4 regions of the Paenibacillus sp. J31P13 genome follow, and region 3 is predicted to be linked to each of the others. Evidence: riboswitches for the same ligand, from Rfam matches in the RefSeq annotation. Region 3 holds a riboswitch; each other region holds the start of a gene.
The links. A riboswitch is a leader RNA that binds a small molecule or an ion and turns the genes downstream of it on or off. The one in region 3 is predicted to bind cyclic di-AMP.
Positions count from the first base shown of each region.

Region 1: linked by a shared signal. The riboswitch ahead of AC0YOD_RS18110 (hypothetical protein) and the one ahead of AC0YOD_RS27850 (C40 family peptidase) in region 3 are both predicted to bind cyclic di-AMP.
Region 2: linked by a shared signal. The riboswitch ahead of AC0YOD_RS20695 (TrkH family potassium uptake protein) and the one ahead of AC0YOD_RS27850 (C40 family peptidase) in region 3 are both predicted to bind cyclic di-AMP.
Region 4: linked by a shared signal. The riboswitch ahead of AC0YOD_RS15930 (hypothetical protein) and the one ahead of AC0YOD_RS27850 (C40 family peptidase) in region 3 are both predicted to bind cyclic di-AMP.

Region 1 covers NZ_JBWDNR010000005.1:183,285-187,821, reverse strand. The annotation lists gene AC0YOD_RS18125 (GTP cyclohydrolase II) at 1-13, opposite strand, end outside; gene AC0YOD_RS18120 (DODA-type extradiol aromatic ring-opening family dioxygenase) at 42-806, opposite strand; gene AC0YOD_RS18115 (winged helix-turn-helix transcriptional regulator) at 956-1,309, shown strand; cyclic di-AMP (ydaO/yuaA leader) riboswitch at 1,407-1,569, shown strand; gene AC0YOD_RS18110 (hypothetical protein) at 1,575-2,000, shown strand; gene kduD (2-dehydro-3-deoxy-D-gluconate 5-dehydrogenase KduD) at 2,177-2,932, opposite strand; gene AC0YOD_RS18100 (DeoR/GlpR family DNA-binding transcription regulator) at 2,937-3,731, opposite strand; gene kduI (5-dehydro-4-deoxy-D-glucuronate isomerase) at 3,757-4,537, opposite strand, start outside.
Region 2 covers NZ_JBWDNR010000006.1:200,414-204,950, forward strand. The annotation lists gene uvrC (excinuclease ABC subunit UvrC) at 1-892, shown strand, start outside; gene AC0YOD_RS20690 (CPBP family intramembrane glutamic endopeptidase) at 861-2,486, opposite strand; cyclic di-AMP (ydaO/yuaA leader) riboswitch at 2,731-2,931, shown strand; gene AC0YOD_RS20695 (TrkH family potassium uptake protein) at 3,022-4,362, shown strand; gene AC0YOD_RS20700 (potassium channel family protein) at 4,381-4,537, shown strand, end outside.
Region 3 covers NZ_JBWDNR010000017.1:33,649-38,185, reverse strand. The annotation lists gene AC0YOD_RS27860 (M1 family metallopeptidase) at 1-1,901, shown strand, start outside; gene AC0YOD_RS27855 (hypothetical protein) at 1,929-2,741, shown strand; cyclic di-AMP (ydaO/yuaA leader) riboswitch at 3,111-3,261, shown strand; gene AC0YOD_RS27850 (C40 family peptidase) at 3,265-3,741, shown strand; gene AC0YOD_RS27845 (MFS transporter) at 3,935-4,537, opposite strand, start outside.
Region 4 covers NZ_JBWDNR010000004.1:360,706-365,242, reverse strand. The annotation lists gene AC0YOD_RS15940 (stalk domain-containing protein) at 1-995, opposite strand, end outside; gene AC0YOD_RS15935 (hypothetical protein) at 1,086-1,526, opposite strand; cyclic di-AMP (ydaO/yuaA leader) riboswitch at 1,916-2,107, shown strand; cyclic di-AMP (ydaO/yuaA leader) riboswitch at 2,207-2,375, shown strand; gene AC0YOD_RS15930 (hypothetical protein) at 2,488-2,895, shown strand; gene kdpF (K(+)-transporting ATPase subunit F) at 3,037-3,114, shown strand; gene kdpA (potassium-transporting ATPase subunit KdpA) at 3,188-4,537, shown strand, end outside.

The sequences.
Region 1 (4,537 bases), on a different contig from region 3:
TGGGCTTCATCATGCTGCTTCACCTTCTTATATATAGGATATCAAAATTCGAATGACAAGTAACTCAAAGTGCCAAACTCATAACTGCGATAAATGACCTTTGGCGCAGAATCGCTGTTCCCGCTGCCCATTGCAATAAATAGGGGAACAAAGTGCTCCGTACGCGGTACAGCTCTTCGGGCATGAGGTGCCAGCCCTTCATATTGTAACAAGGAATGAATATCCTTGCTGTTCATTTTATCAATGAGCCACTCATCGAACGCAACAGCCCAGCTCTCAGGCTCTTTCTGACCCCACTTCACTTCACGCAAATTATGAACGGTTACGCCGCTGCCGATAATCAGAATATTTTGAGCGGTCAAGCTTTGAAGCGCCTCTCCGATCGCATACTGATCCTCTGGGGAACGGAAAGGATTGACCGATATTTGAACGACAGGCACGTCAGCCTTTGGAAACATATGCTTCAAGAGCGTCCATGAGCCATGGTCAAGTCCCCGATCCTCATTATATGCGATCGCAATGCCTTTCGCTGTAAGCAATTGACCAACAACAGCTGCTAGCTTCGTTGATCCTTTAGCTGGATATTTCACTTGGTACAGCTCATCTGGAAAGCCGTAAAAATCATATATGGTTTCATACTCATCATCCTTCGATGAGATCGTAACAGCCTCGGTTTCCCAATGCGCAGTAAAAATAACAATCGCTTCGGGCTTTAAGCTTGCTCCTGTTCTTTGAAGAAACTGACTATATTCATTTTGCTCGACTGCGAGCATTGGTGATCCATGTGCTAGAAATAAAGGTTTCATAAGTATCGCTCCTCTTATTTCACTTACTATTTGTAACTAATTATAATTTCATAACTAATGTTAGTCAAGTAATTAACATTATCCATGTTTGCTTGTATGTATTAGTTATTGGAGTTATACTTAATTTCAAATCAAGAGAGGTGATAAGCATGGATCAACCAGCCCTTTGTCCCCGTTTCCAAAAAGGAATGGATATCATTAGCAAACGCTGGACCGGCCTAATCATATTTCAATTATTGTCTGGACCTCAGCGCTTCTGTGCTGTTCAATCTGCATTGCCTATCAGTGGCAGACTGCTGTCTGAACGTTTTAAAGATCTGGAGAGTGAAGGTATTGTCGATCGACACGTCTATCCCGAAATACCTGTACGTATAGAATACTCTTTAACGGCGAAAGGACGTGCACTTGAGCCGATTATTCGGGAAATACAAGTATGGTCGCAAGATTGGATCGCCCCTGGACCAGCCACTGAGCAGCTATTCAATGATGTAAAAAAGCCCTAGCTTCCTCAGTTTAGGGCTTTTTTCTTTTTACATTTATATGCATTTATTTAATCGTAGGGTTTACAAATAAACCGTATACGTTTAAAATTAAAGGCAAACCACATTCACGCTGAATTTTTCAAATGAAAAAGCGGGGGATCCAACGCGATCGTGATATTCACGGCTCGCAAGGGGTGAATCCAGGAATTTGTAACCCTGGTAGGGCATACTCTCTAACCCGAATCCGACAGCTAACCTCGTAAGCGAAGTAAGGAGAGGTTTATTTATGTTTTGTCAATCTGAAAACCATGTACCGTTTTTCATCGATCAGTCCCCTTCCTTATCCGTCTCAAGAATTGAATTATTCGTAATCCCCGCTATCGCAGTTGATGCCGCAGGCTTTCGCGTATGTCTTCGATTAACAAGCAATCAAGGCTATGGTTGGAGCGAGCTTTTTGTAGCAGATACCGAGGAAAGCATTGACTTAGATCGCTACAGCGATCTCCTTATCTCATTTATTGGTAACGTATCCCTTCCGCCGCTTCAAAATTTCCAGTATGACAAGTCCGATCAAGACGGACGTATTTTCGAATTGTTTGTTACTGCCGTCACTCAAGTAACGACAAGACCAGAAGAACAAATACCTATTGAACGCGATGCAGAAGAATTCGTATTGCGACAACGCTCGGTGAATTATATTTCTTTATTCTAAGACATTTTCGCGAGCAAAAAAGCCGCTCCGGTTTCTTTGGTTCCCCTGAACCTCAGTATGCCGGAGGGCTTTTTTAATTTGATCTCCAGATTATGAACACAAGAAAGGACTATCCTCCTGCAGCCAAAGCTGCAACAAGACAGTCCTATCCTATTAAATAAAATTGAATATGCCCATTACTTAACTAGCCAGCCGCCGTCAACAGCCATAATATGACCATTCATATAATCAGAAGCCGCAGAGGCCAAAAATACTGCCGGACCAATTAAGTCCTCAGACGTTCCCCAGCGTCCGGCTGGAATCCGCTGCAATATCTGTGCGCTGCGAACCGGATCCTCACGAAGCGCTTCCGTATTATCCGTGCTCATATAGCCAGGCGCTATCGCGTTCACTTGCAGACCTTTGCTCGCCCACTCACTCGCAAGCGCCTTTGTTAGTCCAGCAACCGCATGCTTGCTTGAAGTGTAACCAGGTACGTTAATGCCGCCTTGGAAGGTAAGCATGGACGCCACATTAATGATTTTTCCTGAGCCCTGCTGAATCATGTGCTTGCCTGCAAGCTGACAAAGTACGAACACAGAATTCAAATTGACATCAAGTACATCCTGCCAATCCTCGTAACTATGTTCAGCAGCAGGTGTGCGACGAATAATTCCGGCATTATTTACTAAGATATCAATTCGTCCCAGTTCATTAACTGTACGGTCAATGATGGATGAAAGCTTCGTACGATCGGAAATATCCGCCTGAATGGTTATGGCTCTCCGTCCAAACGCACGAACCTGATCCGCCGTTTTATCAGCAGGCGTACTATTTGTAACAAGTGCTACATCAGCGCCTGCTTGTGCCAGCCCTATTGCAATAGCTGCTCCAAGACCTCGCCCAGCGCCTGTAACGATAGCTATTTTCCCTGTCAAATCGAACAAACTCATGTTTTCACACCTTTCCTTTATTGCGATTTGAGCCATTCGGAAGCTCAGCTTTCAGTATTACAGGACCGTTTGCCTCATACTTTGCTGCTACCTCAGGTTCAATGCCATCATCCGTGATGATGTATTGGATCTCATTCAAGCCCGCAAATGTAATCAATGCGCCTTTGTCGAATTTATTATGATCCGCAAGACAATAAATCGTTTTCGCATTTTCCATATAGAGCCGTTTGACCTTCGTCAATTCTTCCGTAAATATAGTAAGACCGTACTCCAAATGGATACCCGTCGTAGATAGAAACAACTTGTGAACATTCAGACGTTTGATCCACTCCTGTGATTCGGCGCCGATAAGCAAATTATTATGGCGATACCCTCCAGGCACGACAAGTCTGACTTGATCTTTCGCAGTTAGCTCTCGAATAATTAGCAAATCATTCGTTAGGACCGTTATCGGTATATTTGGAAGGCGCTTCGCCATTTCTAGCGTTGTGCTCCCAGCATCAAGTGCAATAATATCATTTGGCTCAATGCAGGTAAGAGCAAGCGCAGCAATAGCTGACTTTTCTTGCCCATGTTTACTATTGGGGAACTGTAGAGGAAACAAGCTATCCTCACCGTTCACTTCAGAAACCGCCCCGCCATGCGTACGTTTAAGAAGCCCTTTCTCTTCAAGCTTTTCTAAATCCTCACGGATCGTTTTTTCTGTCACTCCGAATTGTTCACTTAGCTCGGAAACCTTAACCGCGCCAAGCTGTTCTAATTTCTCAATAATTTTTCGATGCCTTTCAGCAGCAAGCATGGAGCACCTCCAGTAGGGATTGCTTCTATTTTAGCTCGCTAGCAGGCACTGCGTCCATGTCTGTAAATGTATAGTTCTCGCCTGCCATTGACCAGCAGAACGTATAGTTGCTTGTGCCCACTCCAGAATGGATCGACCAAGGCGGTGAAATAATGGCTTGTTCATTCGCTACAACAAGATGTCTTGTCTCGGAAGGCTCACCCATCATATGGAATACGCGCGCATCGTCGTTCATGTCAAAATACAGATAAGCTTCCATACGGCGATCATGCACATGTGACGGCATTGTATTCCATACACTTCCTGTTTTCAGACTTGTTACGCCAAGCATGAGCTGACAGCTTTGAATACCGTCATTATGAATATATTTATAAAGAATCCGCTCATTGGATGTTTCTTGAGAGCCAAGATGAGTTGGATTCGCTTCTTCCATTGTCATTTTACGAGTAGCGATTTCTGCATGCGCAAGCGCGGAACAGAAATAGAGTTTAGCAGGGTTTGATTTATCTAGGCTGGATAGCAGTACTTGACGTTTTCCTTTACCTACATATAGAACATCTAACTTATTCAATTCATAGGTTTCACCGTCAACGGAAATCGATGCAGGTCCGCCAATGTTAAGAAAACCGATTTCGCGGCGCTCTAGAAAATATTCCGTTTTCAACGTTTCCGGATCCGCAAGCTCAAGCGCTTCATTAATAGGACTAGCACCGCCTACGATCATACGGTCATAGTGCGTATATGTCATTTTAATTTGATCCGGCTGGAACAAGCTCTCAATCAAAAACTCGCTGCGAAGACGCTCT
Region 2 (4,537 bases), on a different contig from region 3:
TGGAGCCTCAGTAACGGATGAGGCAGTCTCCACGCATGCTGACGACATCATAGCCTCTATGCACAGTTGGTTGAAGGTAAAGGTGTTAATGCCGCAGAGGGGCCGCAAGAGCGAGGTTGTGACGATGGCCACCGAGAATGCAAGGGTGATGCTGGATGAGAAGTTCCGCTTAATTGAACGGGACGAGGAGCGAAGTGTTAGAGCATCAGAATCGCTCGCAGGCTGGTTAGGGCTTGAGCAGGTGCACAGAATCGAAGCCTTTGATAACTCCAATATTCAAGGAACGAATCCCGTATCGGCTATGGTTGTCTTCACGGACGGCAAGCCGGATCGCAAGGAATATCGGAAATATAAGGTCAAAACCGTGCAAGGACCAGACGATTATGAAACGATGCGCGAGGTTATCAGGCGCCGCTACGAGCGTGTACTAAAGGATGAGCTGGTCGCTCCAGATCTGATTGTCGTCGATGGGGGCAAAGGACAAATATCGGCTGCCCTTGATGTGCTCCAGAATGAGCTGGGCTTGTTCATTCCGGTGTGCGGGCTTGTAAAGGATGCCAAGCATAAAACAGCGCAGCTAATGACAGGTGACCCCGCTGAGATTGTACCGCTGCCGCGCGACAGCCAAGAGTTTTATTTGCTGCAAAGAATACAAGATGAGGTGCATCGTTTTGCCATTACGTTTCACCGCGAGCAACGCGGGAAATCGATGGTTGATTCGAAGCTTGATTCTATACCAGGTATCGGAGAGAAACGCAGGAAGCTGCTGCTTAAGCACTTTGGTTCCATCAAAAAAATAAAAGAGGCCTCAGTCGAAGACTTTCGGCCCCTATCTATTGGTGAAAAATTAGCAGGAGAAATTATTGCTGCTCTAAGGGAGGAGTCGTCCTAATGGACGGCTTCTTTTCTTTTTTGATGCTGAAATGCTTAAGCACAAAAGCGATTATTACAGGCAATACGATGAAGAATATAGCTGAAATAATGTTAGGTGCTTTGCCAATCGTGAATAACGAGATACCAACCGCCACACTGTCGAATATGGCATGTGTGAACATCGCTGTAATCAATCCATATCGGATAAAGATATAGCTGAATATGAGTCCGATAATCATAAGCTCAATCAGCCTTGTCGTGGATGGATAGAACGGATACATGACATGACCGAGCGCCCAGAACAACGTTGGAAGAATCGCTGCGGCAAAGGTGTTCTTAAACCATTTGCGAAATAGACCAATACCAAAAAAGCGGAACACAGCTTCCTCAGAAATAGCAGCAGCCCAGGCGAGTACCGGCATGAGCCATAATACGGAGATATTATATGGCGACTGCGTTACATCGGATGTATCCCAAGTGCCGATTGAAAGTTTCAGTCCAATAAAGATAACAGCCTGAATGGCGAACAGGATGATAGCAAACAAATAACCTAAGCCCATGCCGCGCCATACATGATTGCCATAACCCGGTTGACCAAAGCGAGGCCATAGATCACGTCCCTGTGCTTTCCAAAGCCCGTCACCGGCTACTAGAGAGATGTAGATGGACGCTGCCATTGGGAACGTAAGCAGTACCGTAAATACGGCCGTGATGGCTACGGTTTGATCGGCCATGTTATTTTCCCCGAGTGAAGCTCTTATGCCATCCAAGACGTTTAAATTCATAATGATATAAGTAATGAAGTATACGATTGTCAAAATAATGCCGTATTTAAACGATGTAAATTTGCGATAAAGAACGGCGTAAATAATGGCTAAAATAAACAAAACGAAGCTCATGAAGAAATAGCCGAAGCTGGTAAGAAAGCTTGCCAGTTTGTCCTGGCTCTTCACATATTTGATGTAATCAGAAGGTGCAACAAAGGCTGGTTTGTAAGTGGTAATAAGGGCATGACCATCCACGCTTGATGCTTTTAAATCGACGGTCAATGCAGCTTTGTCGATTGTAAAGCCGGCTGGCTGTACGCCCCAAGTACCATTTTCATATAATTTAGCATTCTTAATATCAGCCGGGTTGAATTTCTTCTGTGTAAGAAAGGCTTTGATTTTCTCCTTTTCTTCAGCCTCTGACAGCTGTTCACCGCCAACAAGCAGATTCCAGGCCACGATTTGACCGCTTTGCATATGTACATAAACATAACCGCTTCCGCTCGACTCAAATTTGAGATCCACTTGGAAAGTATCCGTAGGGAAACTGGCATCATATCGATCACTGTAGGTTTGGGCTAGCTTTTCTTTAGAGAGATAACCGTTCATCACCTTGTCTGATTGGTGTACAGCTTTAGCTGATTTTACACGAAGTCCGGTTTCCTTCTGGACAAATTCAGTGGCTTGCAGCTCAGCAGCTGATTTCTCAAGAACTTTCGTGTTGTATTCGCCAGATGAAATGGAATTAATCATGGGGATTATATCTACAGCTGAATAAATAAAGAAGCAAGCGATCGCTGCCCAAATGAATCTTTTCCATTCCTTCGGTCTAATTGAATCAATCATCGGTTCACCTCTATTGTCTATATTATAGAATTCCTATTTGCTTACCTTATCATATTAATCCCTGATTTATCCAATGGAATAGTAAGTTTCTTTTCTTAAAAATGAGAAATAACGATATCCGTCAAGCTTATTGCATGCTGCGGTAGCGAATTGCCCTGATTTGGTCTAATATCGCCTGTTTATAGGTAATGCAAGCTTTGTACTAAACTACATTAGGGATTATAATCGTTAACGTCATACTAATAGAATAGCAAAGCCGAATTTCCGAAGGAAAACGGGGAAACCATAAAGCTGACGCAAAAAAATGAATGTGATGGGTAGTCGAACTATCCAATGCGGCGGCATGGGGTGAATTTTGGCGGGAAGTTACACTAACCGCTGAATAGGGCAGCCTGACCAGGCCCGAATCCGACAGCTAACCTCGTAGGCGAAATGGATCAGGACTCATCGCACAAGCACTTGAGTTTCCAGTGCTTTTTTTTGTGCCTGCTAATAGCTGCATTACTCAAATGACATAGGAAAAAGAAGGCTGATTATGAAGATGAACTTGAAGGTGCTGACGTGGTCACCTCCACGAATCCTTGTTAGTGGATTCGCACTTATTATTTTACTGGGAGCCTGTTTATTATCCATGCCCTTCGCTTCAGCGAATGGCACCAGGCTGCCATTTATTGATGCGCTGTTCACGGCCACATCGGCTACATGCGTGACAGGGCTCGTAGTTGTGGATACGGGAACGTATTTCTCCACGGCTGGTCAGGTTATATTGATGGTTCTATTTCAACTCGGCGGGTTAGGATTCATGACGATGGCCACCTTAGTTGCTCTTGTTCTTCGTAAAAAGATTTCACTTAGAGAGCGGTTATTGCTGCAGGAAGCGATGAATCAATCCAGCATGGAAGGAATCGTTCGATTAATACAACGAGTCATTATTTATTCGTTATCCATCGAAATCGTCGGCGCTGCGTTATTTGCATCTCGGTTTGCAGCGGATATGCCTCTTGGGAAAGCCATTTATTATGGTGCATTTCATTCGATATCTGCTTTTAACAACGCCGGCTTTGATATATTTGGTCATTATCAGAGTCTTACCGCATATGTATCTGATCCCATTGTGAACATCACTGCCATGCTGCTCGTTATTTTTGGAGGACTCGGATTTGTCGTTATGTCCGATCTGATGGAGTGGCGCAAAAATCACAAGCTTTCCTTACACAGTAAGGTTGTACTAACGATGTCGGGTACCCTAATTGCTGCAGGTACTATCGTTATTTTTATATTCGAGTTTTCCAATAGTTTGACGCTAGGCTCACTCGATTGGGGCGGTAAAATCCTATCAGCCTTTTTCCAATCCGTTATGCCAAGGACGGCAGGATACAATTCACTTGATTTAGCGGCACTTCGTCAAGCCACTCAATTTTTTATCATTATATTAATGTTTATAGGCGCTTCTCCCGGTTCTACTGGGGGTGGAATCAAGACAACAACCTTTGCTGTGCTGATGGGGGCGGTTATCGCGATGATTCGCGGCCGTGAAGATATTGTCTTGTTCCGTTACAGACTAGGAAAAGATCGGATTTTTAAGGCGCTTACCATTACGTTGCTTTCACTTGCACTTGTTATCGTGGTGACGATGCTCTTATCCATGATTGAAGGTCAAAAGTTTTTGTATATTTTATTTGAAGCTACCTCAGCCTTTGCGACAGTAGGGTTAACTCTCGGCTTGACGCCAGAGCTTTCCGAGGTGAGTAAGATAATCATTGCACTTACGATGTTTGCCGGACGGCTTGGACCATTAACGCTCGCATATGCGCTCGGTCCACGTACAGACAAAGAATTGTATCGGCATCCTGAAGGCAAAATTACGATTGGATAGGAGAATAGGCTAGTGGCAATTAAGAAAAGTCAATTCGTTATAATAGGTCTTGGGAGATTTGGATCGAGCTTAGGACGCGAGTTGGTTCAGCTTGGACATGAGGTGCTCGGTATAGATAAGGATGAGGAAGCGGTTCAAGATATGAGCAATGTGTTGACGCATGCCGTATCTGCTG
Region 3 (4,537 bases):
TCGCTACTGCCGGCATGACTGCGCAAGCGCCTGCTCCTGCCCAAAAATCGTCCAAGCCGCCTGTTGTACAGGAGCCGAATACGGTTTTGACTCCTAAGCCGCAATCCCTTAGCAAACGAATTGTTGAGTATCATATCAACGTTCAATTACGCGAGGATGCGCAGCATCTGGACGGCGAACAAACGGTGACCTGGATCAATCCAGGCAAAAAAACAGTGTCCGAGCTCTACTTTAACCTTTACCCCAACGCATTCCAATCGGACAAAACGACGTTTATGCAAGAATCTGGCGGCAAGCTTCGTTCAGACAAAGCTACCTCGAACAGCACCGGTTATATGAAGCTGTTAACGCTGCAAACAGAAAGCGGGGAAAGTCTCCTGCCGAGGCTGCAATATGCTCAGCCCGATGATGGCAATGAGAATGACTTCACCTTAGCAAGAATTCGCCTGCCTGAGCCAGTGGCGCCTGGACAATCCGTTACATTGCGAATGAGCTATGAAGTAAAGATGCCAGAGGTTTTTGCAAGAATGGGCTACTCTGGTGACTTCGTAATGGCTGGCCAATGGTTCCCTAAAGTCGCTGTATACGAAACTGCCGGGACCCGCGGCCGCGCGGAGGAGGGCTGGAATGCACATCAATACCATGGAAATTCCGAGTTTTACAGCGATTTTGGTATCTACAGCGTTAGGATTCATGTACCTGAAGCCTACACCGTAGCAGCAACTGGGTTTCAAACGAAAGCAATTGAAATGAAAGATCAAACGAAGATCTATCAATTCTATGCCGATGATGTGCATGACTTTGCTTGGTCGGCATCACCTAATTTTGTTTATGAAGAGACTGCATACTCCGATACGGGCATTCCCGGCGTAAGAATCAAGCTCTATTTAGACCCTTCACATGCCGAGCTTAAGGACCGCTATATGCATGCAGCCAAATCTGCGTTATCGAGCTATGCGAAATGGTATGGCGAATACCCATACAGTACATTATCAATTGTCGTACCGCCTAAGGGTGCTGGAGGGGCAGGCGGGATGGAATATCCAACGCTTGTTACGGCATTCTCAGCTGAATCCGAGAACCCTGGGTATGATCTAGAAAGAACGGTCGTACATGAAATTGGTCACCAATATTGGTACGGCATGGCTGCCTCTAACGAATTCGAAGAAGCATGGCTGGATGAGGGCTTTACTTCCTATGCCGAGGATAAAGTGATGGAAACCGCTTATGGTCTAGAAGCAAACCTACCGCTCGAAGCCAGCTATATGACTGATCCTGCGCCGCTTAAGCTGCTTTCATGGAGCTACAGCAGTCATACGCAATATGCTGAAAATGTATATATGCGAGCGAAGCTTGTACTCATTGGCATTGAGAATGAGGTTGGATCACGAACGATGCAGAAGATTTTGCGGACTTATTTTCAAAAATATAAATTTAAGCATCCCTCAACAGCCGATTTCCAGCGTGTTGTGGAGCAGGTAACCAAAACAAAATGGACGGAATACTTCAGAAATTATGTATATGACAAGCAAATGGCCGATTATTCAATAGCGTCCATTCAAGTCAAGCCAGTCATGGAAAATGGCTCACAAATGTATGAATCGACTGTTGTCTTAAGCAGGCATGGTGGAACAAACGGCGATATCCCTGTCGTTCTTCAGTTTACAGACGGTACGAAGATAACGAAGCGATGGAATGGTGAAGAATCGAATATTCAATTCAATCAATTGCATACCTCTCCGCTTCAATGGGCTATCATTGATCCCGAGCATAACAATGTTCTCGATAACAAGCATATTAACAATTATATGCAAGCACAGCTGCCAGAAAAAACACGTGTACGTTGGAACCTAGGCACAGTGACGTTTATTGAGGGGCTTCTCGGAGCACTGGGCTGGTAAGTAATCGCGTTCAAGGAGCGAAAAAAAATGAAGATACACATGAAGCAAGGCTGGCAGCTGGCGGTCAAACACTTTCACTTTGTCATTCTACTCTTTCTATATCAGCTGCTCTGGGGATTTTTCTTATACCGCTTTATCGATTCGGTCGTCTCACCCCTGCTGCGGCGCTACCCGAGCTCCTACCCTGCCGAAGGAGCTCGTCAGCTCTTTCTGACAGAGGCTCAGTTCCAACTGTTTAAAACAGATCTGATCATGCCCTATATATGGGCACTAGGCGGTTTGTTAGCCATCAGAATGCTGCTCACACCCTTATTTAATGCTGGGTTATTCTACTCGCTCAATCAGTTCAGAAGCCAGTCCAACACCCGCTTCCTAGAAGGTATCCGCAGAGCATGGAAGCCTGTTATGCTGCTCTACTGGGTAGAGTCCGTTCTCGCAATCGCCCCTGCCTGGTGGCTGCTGCCTCGAGCATTGAACGCCATGCTATCGAGCGGATCAACTCCGGAGCTGATCAAGACGGTGCTGCCAGGAGCGGCAGTATGGCTGCTATGGGCAACGGTGCTTCATCTTCTCTTTCTTGCTATGCAGCTTGGTGCAGCAAACGGCACAGGCGCCTTCAGCAACCTATGGCGCGCTCTAAGAAACTTTCTCTCCTATGCAGCGATATCGCTCGTAATGTGGGCTATCGGTGCAGCGCTAGGTCTCCTTGTATCTAGTCTATCCATGCTTTGGGCAGGTTTGTTCGCACTTATTCTTCATCAGGGCTATTATCTCATTCGCACTCTGGTCAGGGTGTGGACCATCGCCGCTCAGTATGAATATTTGCAATCAAAATCTTAATAGCAATCCCTTTTACATTCAAAAGGGAAGTCTATATACATCAAAACCTTCCAACTAGTTGGAAGGTTTTTTTTGAATGAGATATTTTTAATTTTTCGATAAAAACCGAATAACGATCACGATTTGCTAGCCTCTAAGCTAGTCCAAATGACTTAGCCGCACAAGGACAAATCGGCATATTTTACATGAAATCCACATAATTAATGAAAATGAGTCATGACATATCGTTAGAAAGTACTTTTAATCATTGTTTAATGGCAAGAAAGATGTTTAAACGAGCCTTATCGTCAGAAGGTTACATGAGAATTATTAGAATTAACGAGTAAAGGCAGGAAATTAATGAGAAAAAAAGAATAATTGTTAAGAGCAATAAAAAAACGGCCTAATTCCCTTCGGGGAAACGGGGGAACCACTCTGGGTGAATTGATTTCGACGCTGATTTTTCGCAGCGCCTGAGGAATCATAGGGAGCCTTCAACCGAACCCCACAGCTAACCTCGTCGGCATTGGAAGGAGCTTCACAATTGAAAAAGTTTTCAGCAGTTATTTTTGGTTTTGTTCTTTTGCTTGCATTTCAAACGGGAAGCGCTTTTGCAGCCTCAAAAATGAACGGATATATCGATAATGTTATTGGTAGCCCGTACAAAAGCGGTGGAACGACGGCGAAAGGTTTTGATTGCTCCGGTTTTACGAGCTATGTGTTCGAGAAAATGGGCATTGACCTACCGCGCACTTCCTCATCCCAAGCAAAAGCAGGTACGAAGGTCGCTAAAGCTGACCTACAACCGGGAGATCTCGTGTTCTTCGACACGGTCGGCAGCAATAACGGCTCCGTATCCCACGTTGGCATTTACATTGGAGATGGTAAGTTTGCACACTCATCCTCTAGCCGAGGTGTTGTAACAGACAAACTTAGCTCTTCTTATTATGAGGACAGCTACGTGACTGCGCGTCGCGTTATGGACTCTGAATCATTCTCTAATTATGCTGACGAAAAATAGAGCGATCCTAGCCCCCTAGGCTATAAGATAAGCTCACCCAACAATGCCGCAATTATTTCTCTCCTTAAGAGGAAAGAGGAATGATATGCGGCTTTGTTGTTTCTTCTCATCCGCAAAAATATTTCTAGATACTAATAAATAAACCTCCACATCCGTTTTGAAACAACGAATGTGGAGGTTTTTCCTTACTATGTTATTTACTGGATAACAAATTGTGATTCACTTGATTTCTTCCTAATAAGAGCATCGTTCCGAGCAGCAGCAGCATAAGGACCACAAGTGCACTTATAAACCATATCGTGGTTTCAATACTATATTGATCCATGAACCAGCCTGTTAAACGCGGGAAAATGGCTCCGCCCAGACCACCGCAAGCAACGAGTAAACTCGTTGTCCGCTCAGTCATGCCAGGTATGAGTCCATTAGCATAGACGAGCGCGATACCGAATATACCTGAGAAAAATAATCCGCTTAGCGCTACAAATAGAAGCATCCAGCTGAGCTCGCCCATTAGCGCCATAAGAATCAAGACGACCGTAGCTCCTGCAGTCGCAACAAACAAATAACGTGAATAGCCCATACGTTCAGCAAGCACGCCTGCAAATAACCGACCAAACACCATCATTCCCCAGAACAAGCTGAGCACAGCTGTCGCACTCGCTTCTCCCACCCCGGAACGATCAATTAAAATGGATGGCAAATAGTTAGAAAAGCTCATTTCCATCCCTACATAGATCATAAAGAATAGTGCCGAGAGCAATAGAAACGGCAATACCTTGCGCTGATAGCCAAAGAA
Region 4 (4,537 bases), on a different contig from region 3:
TCAGGTTTACCGTTATATGGCATATTGTGGCGATTGCCCCAAGTCCATACGATTCCATTTTTATCTAATGCCGTGCCGCTGTTTAAAGCGACAGCATGGACCTCAACGATATTTTTCAAGGCGGGAATTCGCTGCGGGGCTCCTTCTGTTCCGGCTGCTGCTCCCCACACCGACCCGTCTTTATTTAAGTACAAGGAATAGTATCCTTCATAACTTACACTGAACTGCTCAAAGGTTTCCTTAGGCAGCCCAGATACCAATCCTTTATCTGAAAGCAGAAGAACATCCCAGTGTGTCACAGCATCGCTGTCATAACCGACGAAATCGATTACAGGTGTGGTCGAATTAAAGGGAACCATTCCTAATTCAAAGACATAGGTATGGCCATAACGATTTAGCGTCTTTCCGTCTTTCTTTAGTACGATAAGGCTTTGATGCGAAGCCTTAATGGCTTTTACATTTTCTACAGCTAGCTTAGGTATGTTCGCTTGAACAATATCCTCTTCTGCTGCTTCACTCTCTAAGAAGCATAACTGCCCCTCTTTTCGTTCCTGAAAGTCAGGTCTCATAAGTGAAATCAAACAAGCGTTGCCCCATGCATACACTTGTCCCTTATCATTTAGAGCCATATTTGCAGGTCCAACGGCAATATCTCGTATATTTGATAATTCAACCAGTTGTTTCGGCTCCTCGCGGGAGTCCGTACTCCAGCTCCATACCTCACCGGATGAGGTCAGAGCAAGATTGCCTGCTACCCTTACCGCTCCTGCAATTCGCGGTCCTCTAATGGCGGGCTCGTCACCGTTCCCGATCCAAATCGTTCCGTCCTTTTGCAGTGCAGTGAAATAATCCTTATAGCTTCTATCGTCGATGTCAATAATACCCGTGAGTGGGAGTGACAAGATCGTTTGAGTTTTCGCGCCATACACCAAGGCAGGATTTCCTAATGCAAGTAAAGACACTAAGATGACCAGTAAAGAAATGGTCTTTTTCATTCTGAAGCACCTCATTTAACAGATATTGGATTACTTTATGTATAGACGTTACCCCTGTTAAAAGGTTGCTGAATCAGAACTTTCTTAGATTTAGAAAGAATAATAGGATTGTGAGTAATCCATAAGAATAGAGCTGGCAAAGAGCATTTCATTTCTTTCTTGATGATTCGTGTAGTCCTGCAGTCTTTGGTTTAAATCTAATAATGTACAGAGCGCAAGCTCTCTCCTTGTATGTCCCCACGCTTCATCACTTTCTTCTACATAATGTATAGCCTCTTCCAAAGTAAGACCTTTTAGATGTAAAAACACGGATGCCCAGCTAATCATGTCAAAATGGCATGGCAAGCTTGGTAACGAGTACTCTCCCCATCCATGTACGCCATCACTTGAAATTTTAAGCAGACCGCAATAGCAATGATCGCTATCCGAAGGGAGAGCGATTTGATGATCGTCATATCGAATGATCTCCATAGATCCAATCCGATGGGTCAATCTATCGTTGTTGGATTTGGTTACAGCGGGATAGCTCATAGCGATCACACACTCCTTGTTTATGGTTAATAATAATGAGGCCATAAAAGCAGCTTAGCTGTCGCAAGCAATCATACGTCCTTGCCTTATAGAAGTAAAACGTAGTTTAAGTGATGATTCGATCATATTTAGCCAAATTCGGTCATTGTAAACGGATACAACCCTGCAAAGCTTAAGCAATCCATGATTATAATTCCGAATGCTTTCATTTGCTTTTTGTTTTAGAAATAGTGAGAAAACGAGAGTATGATGGAGTAAATAGAAGAATGATATGGGTTTGGAGATGCAGAGTGTCAAACGGCGTGTAATTTGAGGCGGCGTCCTTCTTTACAAAATATTTCGATCGGCATATGATACGACTCAGATCATTCATTGCTTACAATGATTGTTAATTCATATCGCTTAATTTCCGCAAGGAAAGCGGGGGAACCAAACGATGATAAGTTTTCGATGTGAGAGTCGAATACAAGTCATTTGGGGTGAATCGTGAAGGAGAAATCCATGGTTATTTTCCTTCATGTAGGGCGACTCTCACCGTCCGAATCCGGCAGCTAACCTCGTAAGCGTCGCAGATGAGAGGATGATGAAGCTTGTGATCAATTGACCACAGGGGACACGGCCTCTGTGTTTTATGTCCTAAAATCATGTTATGGCGAATAGCCGCTGAATCACATGAGAGGATCTAGAAATAGAATCCTTTCAGTGAACGGGGGAACCAAACGAATTGATGACCAATGTGTTTTCAGTTCAGGGGTGAATCTTTACGGAAGTTGTAGATTTCCGTCAAGTAGGGCGACTCTTACGCCCGAATCCGTCAGCTAACCTCGTAAGCGTCTCAAGAGAGGCAACAATTCCGTGATTAGCTGTGGGTTTATTTACCCGCGTCTAAGAAGCTGAAGGAGAGCTTTCTCTTCCTACAGCTTCTTTTTTGTTGCCTGAAACGATATGGAGGAGTGCGGTCATGGTATCCCATGATGAATTTATTTTAGTATCAGCGCCAAATAAAGCTGGAGAGCAATTTATCAAAACACTTAAGATGAAGGGCTTGCCATTTGCAGCCCTTACAAATAATGAAACGGAAAAATCGCGGCTAAAGGACCTTGGGGTAGAACATGTTGTACCGCTGGATACTGCCGATCGCAGCAATTGGCATCTTCCTAAAATGCCGGTTGGAAAAGTCTTTATATTTGAAGTCAGTTTGCCGCTTTGCTGCAGATACATTCAAATATGTCGGTCTTGGACGGGAAAGCCCATTTACGTCATTACAGGCAGCATGAATTCCAGGCTCATCTATAAAGGATTAGGAGCCAGTTATGTCATTCATTCCAATAGCAGCGATGTTTCCTATCTGCTTCATGACAAGGAATAAAATCCGCTGAGGAGAAGGTCGAGGAGGAATAAATATGATGGATCTGTTTATGATTTGGGCATTGGCAGGAGCCTTTCTATTATTTTACGGTTTTCTGACTTGGTGCGGACGTGTCGTAGGTGACACAGGAGGAGAAAGCCAATGATTATCGTAATCGGGTTTACATGTCTTATCTTTTTGTATCTGGTCTACGCGCTCATTAATCCAGAGAAATTTTAATGAAGAGTTACCCAAATAGATAAAAATGATTTCGATGTCGGTTTTCCATTGGAAACCCTAGGGAGGAAATAAAATGGCAATTTTTCAAATGGCAGCGGTCATTCTGATCTTATGTTTGATCGTTAAGCCCTTGGGAACCTATATTTATCATATTTTTTCGAATGAGGCCAATTGGACGGACAAAATTTTTGGACCTATAGAGAAAGCATTTTACTTTTTGACCGGCTTAAAGAACCGTCCAGAAATGAACTGGAAAAAGTATACGCTTAGCTTAATATTGACCAACATCGTTCTGGTTGCCGTTAGTTATCTCATTTTAAGAAGCCAGAAGGTATTGCCGATCAACCCAAATGGAATCGACAATATGGAGTCCACGCTTTCTTTTAATACGGTGATCAGCTTTATGACGAATACGAATTTACAGCATTATAGCGGTGAAACAGGTTTGTCTTATTTTGCGCAGATGGCCGTTATTATGATGATGATGTTCACATCAGCTGCGACCGGCATTGTTGTCGCTATCGCATTCATACGAGGTTTGACTAGCAAAGGCAAGACGCTTGGCAACTTTTTCAGTGATTTCGTTAAAGCACACACTCGTTTGCTCATTCCTTTAGCTATCATCGTTACCTTATTATTGGTTGGTTTAAAAGTACCGCAAACGCTGGATTCAACGATTCAGGCTACGACGCTTGAAGGAGAGACGCAGCAAATTGCGATTGGTCCCGTTGCTTCACTTGTATCGATAAAACATTTGGGAACGAACGGTGGGGGATTTTTCGGCGTTAACTCCGCGCATCCTTTTGAAAATCCGTCTCCGCTGACGAATGTCATTGAAATATTATCGATGTGGTGTATTCCAGCCGCTCTGACCTATACGTTCGGTAGATTCGCCAAAAACCGTAAACAAGGCTGGGTTATTTTCAGCACGATGATGATCTTGTTTATCGCCTTTCTATCCATTATATACACCTCGGAAATGAGAGGTAATCCAGCCATGAATGCGCTTGGCATGGATGCTTCGCAGGGCAGTATGGAAGGGAAGGAAGTTCGGTTTGGGATAGCGCAATCCAGCTTGTTTACAACCGTAACGACTTCAGCCACTACAGGATCGGTTAACAACATGCATGATACATTGACGCCGCTTGGCGGACTTGTACCGTTAGCATTGATGATGCTGAACGTCGTATTCGGCGGTGATGGGGTCGGGCTCGTCAATATGCTCATGTACGCGATACTCGGCGTATTCCTATGCGGCTTGATGGTCGGTCGTACGCCTGAATTTTTGGGGAAAAAGATTGAGGCGCGCGAAATGAAGCTCATTGCCATCGCCATCTTGGCGCATCCGCTTATTATCTTAGTGCCAACAGCCATCGCATTCCTCACAGACCTCGGAAGTGGAGCCATTACGAATAGCGGATTC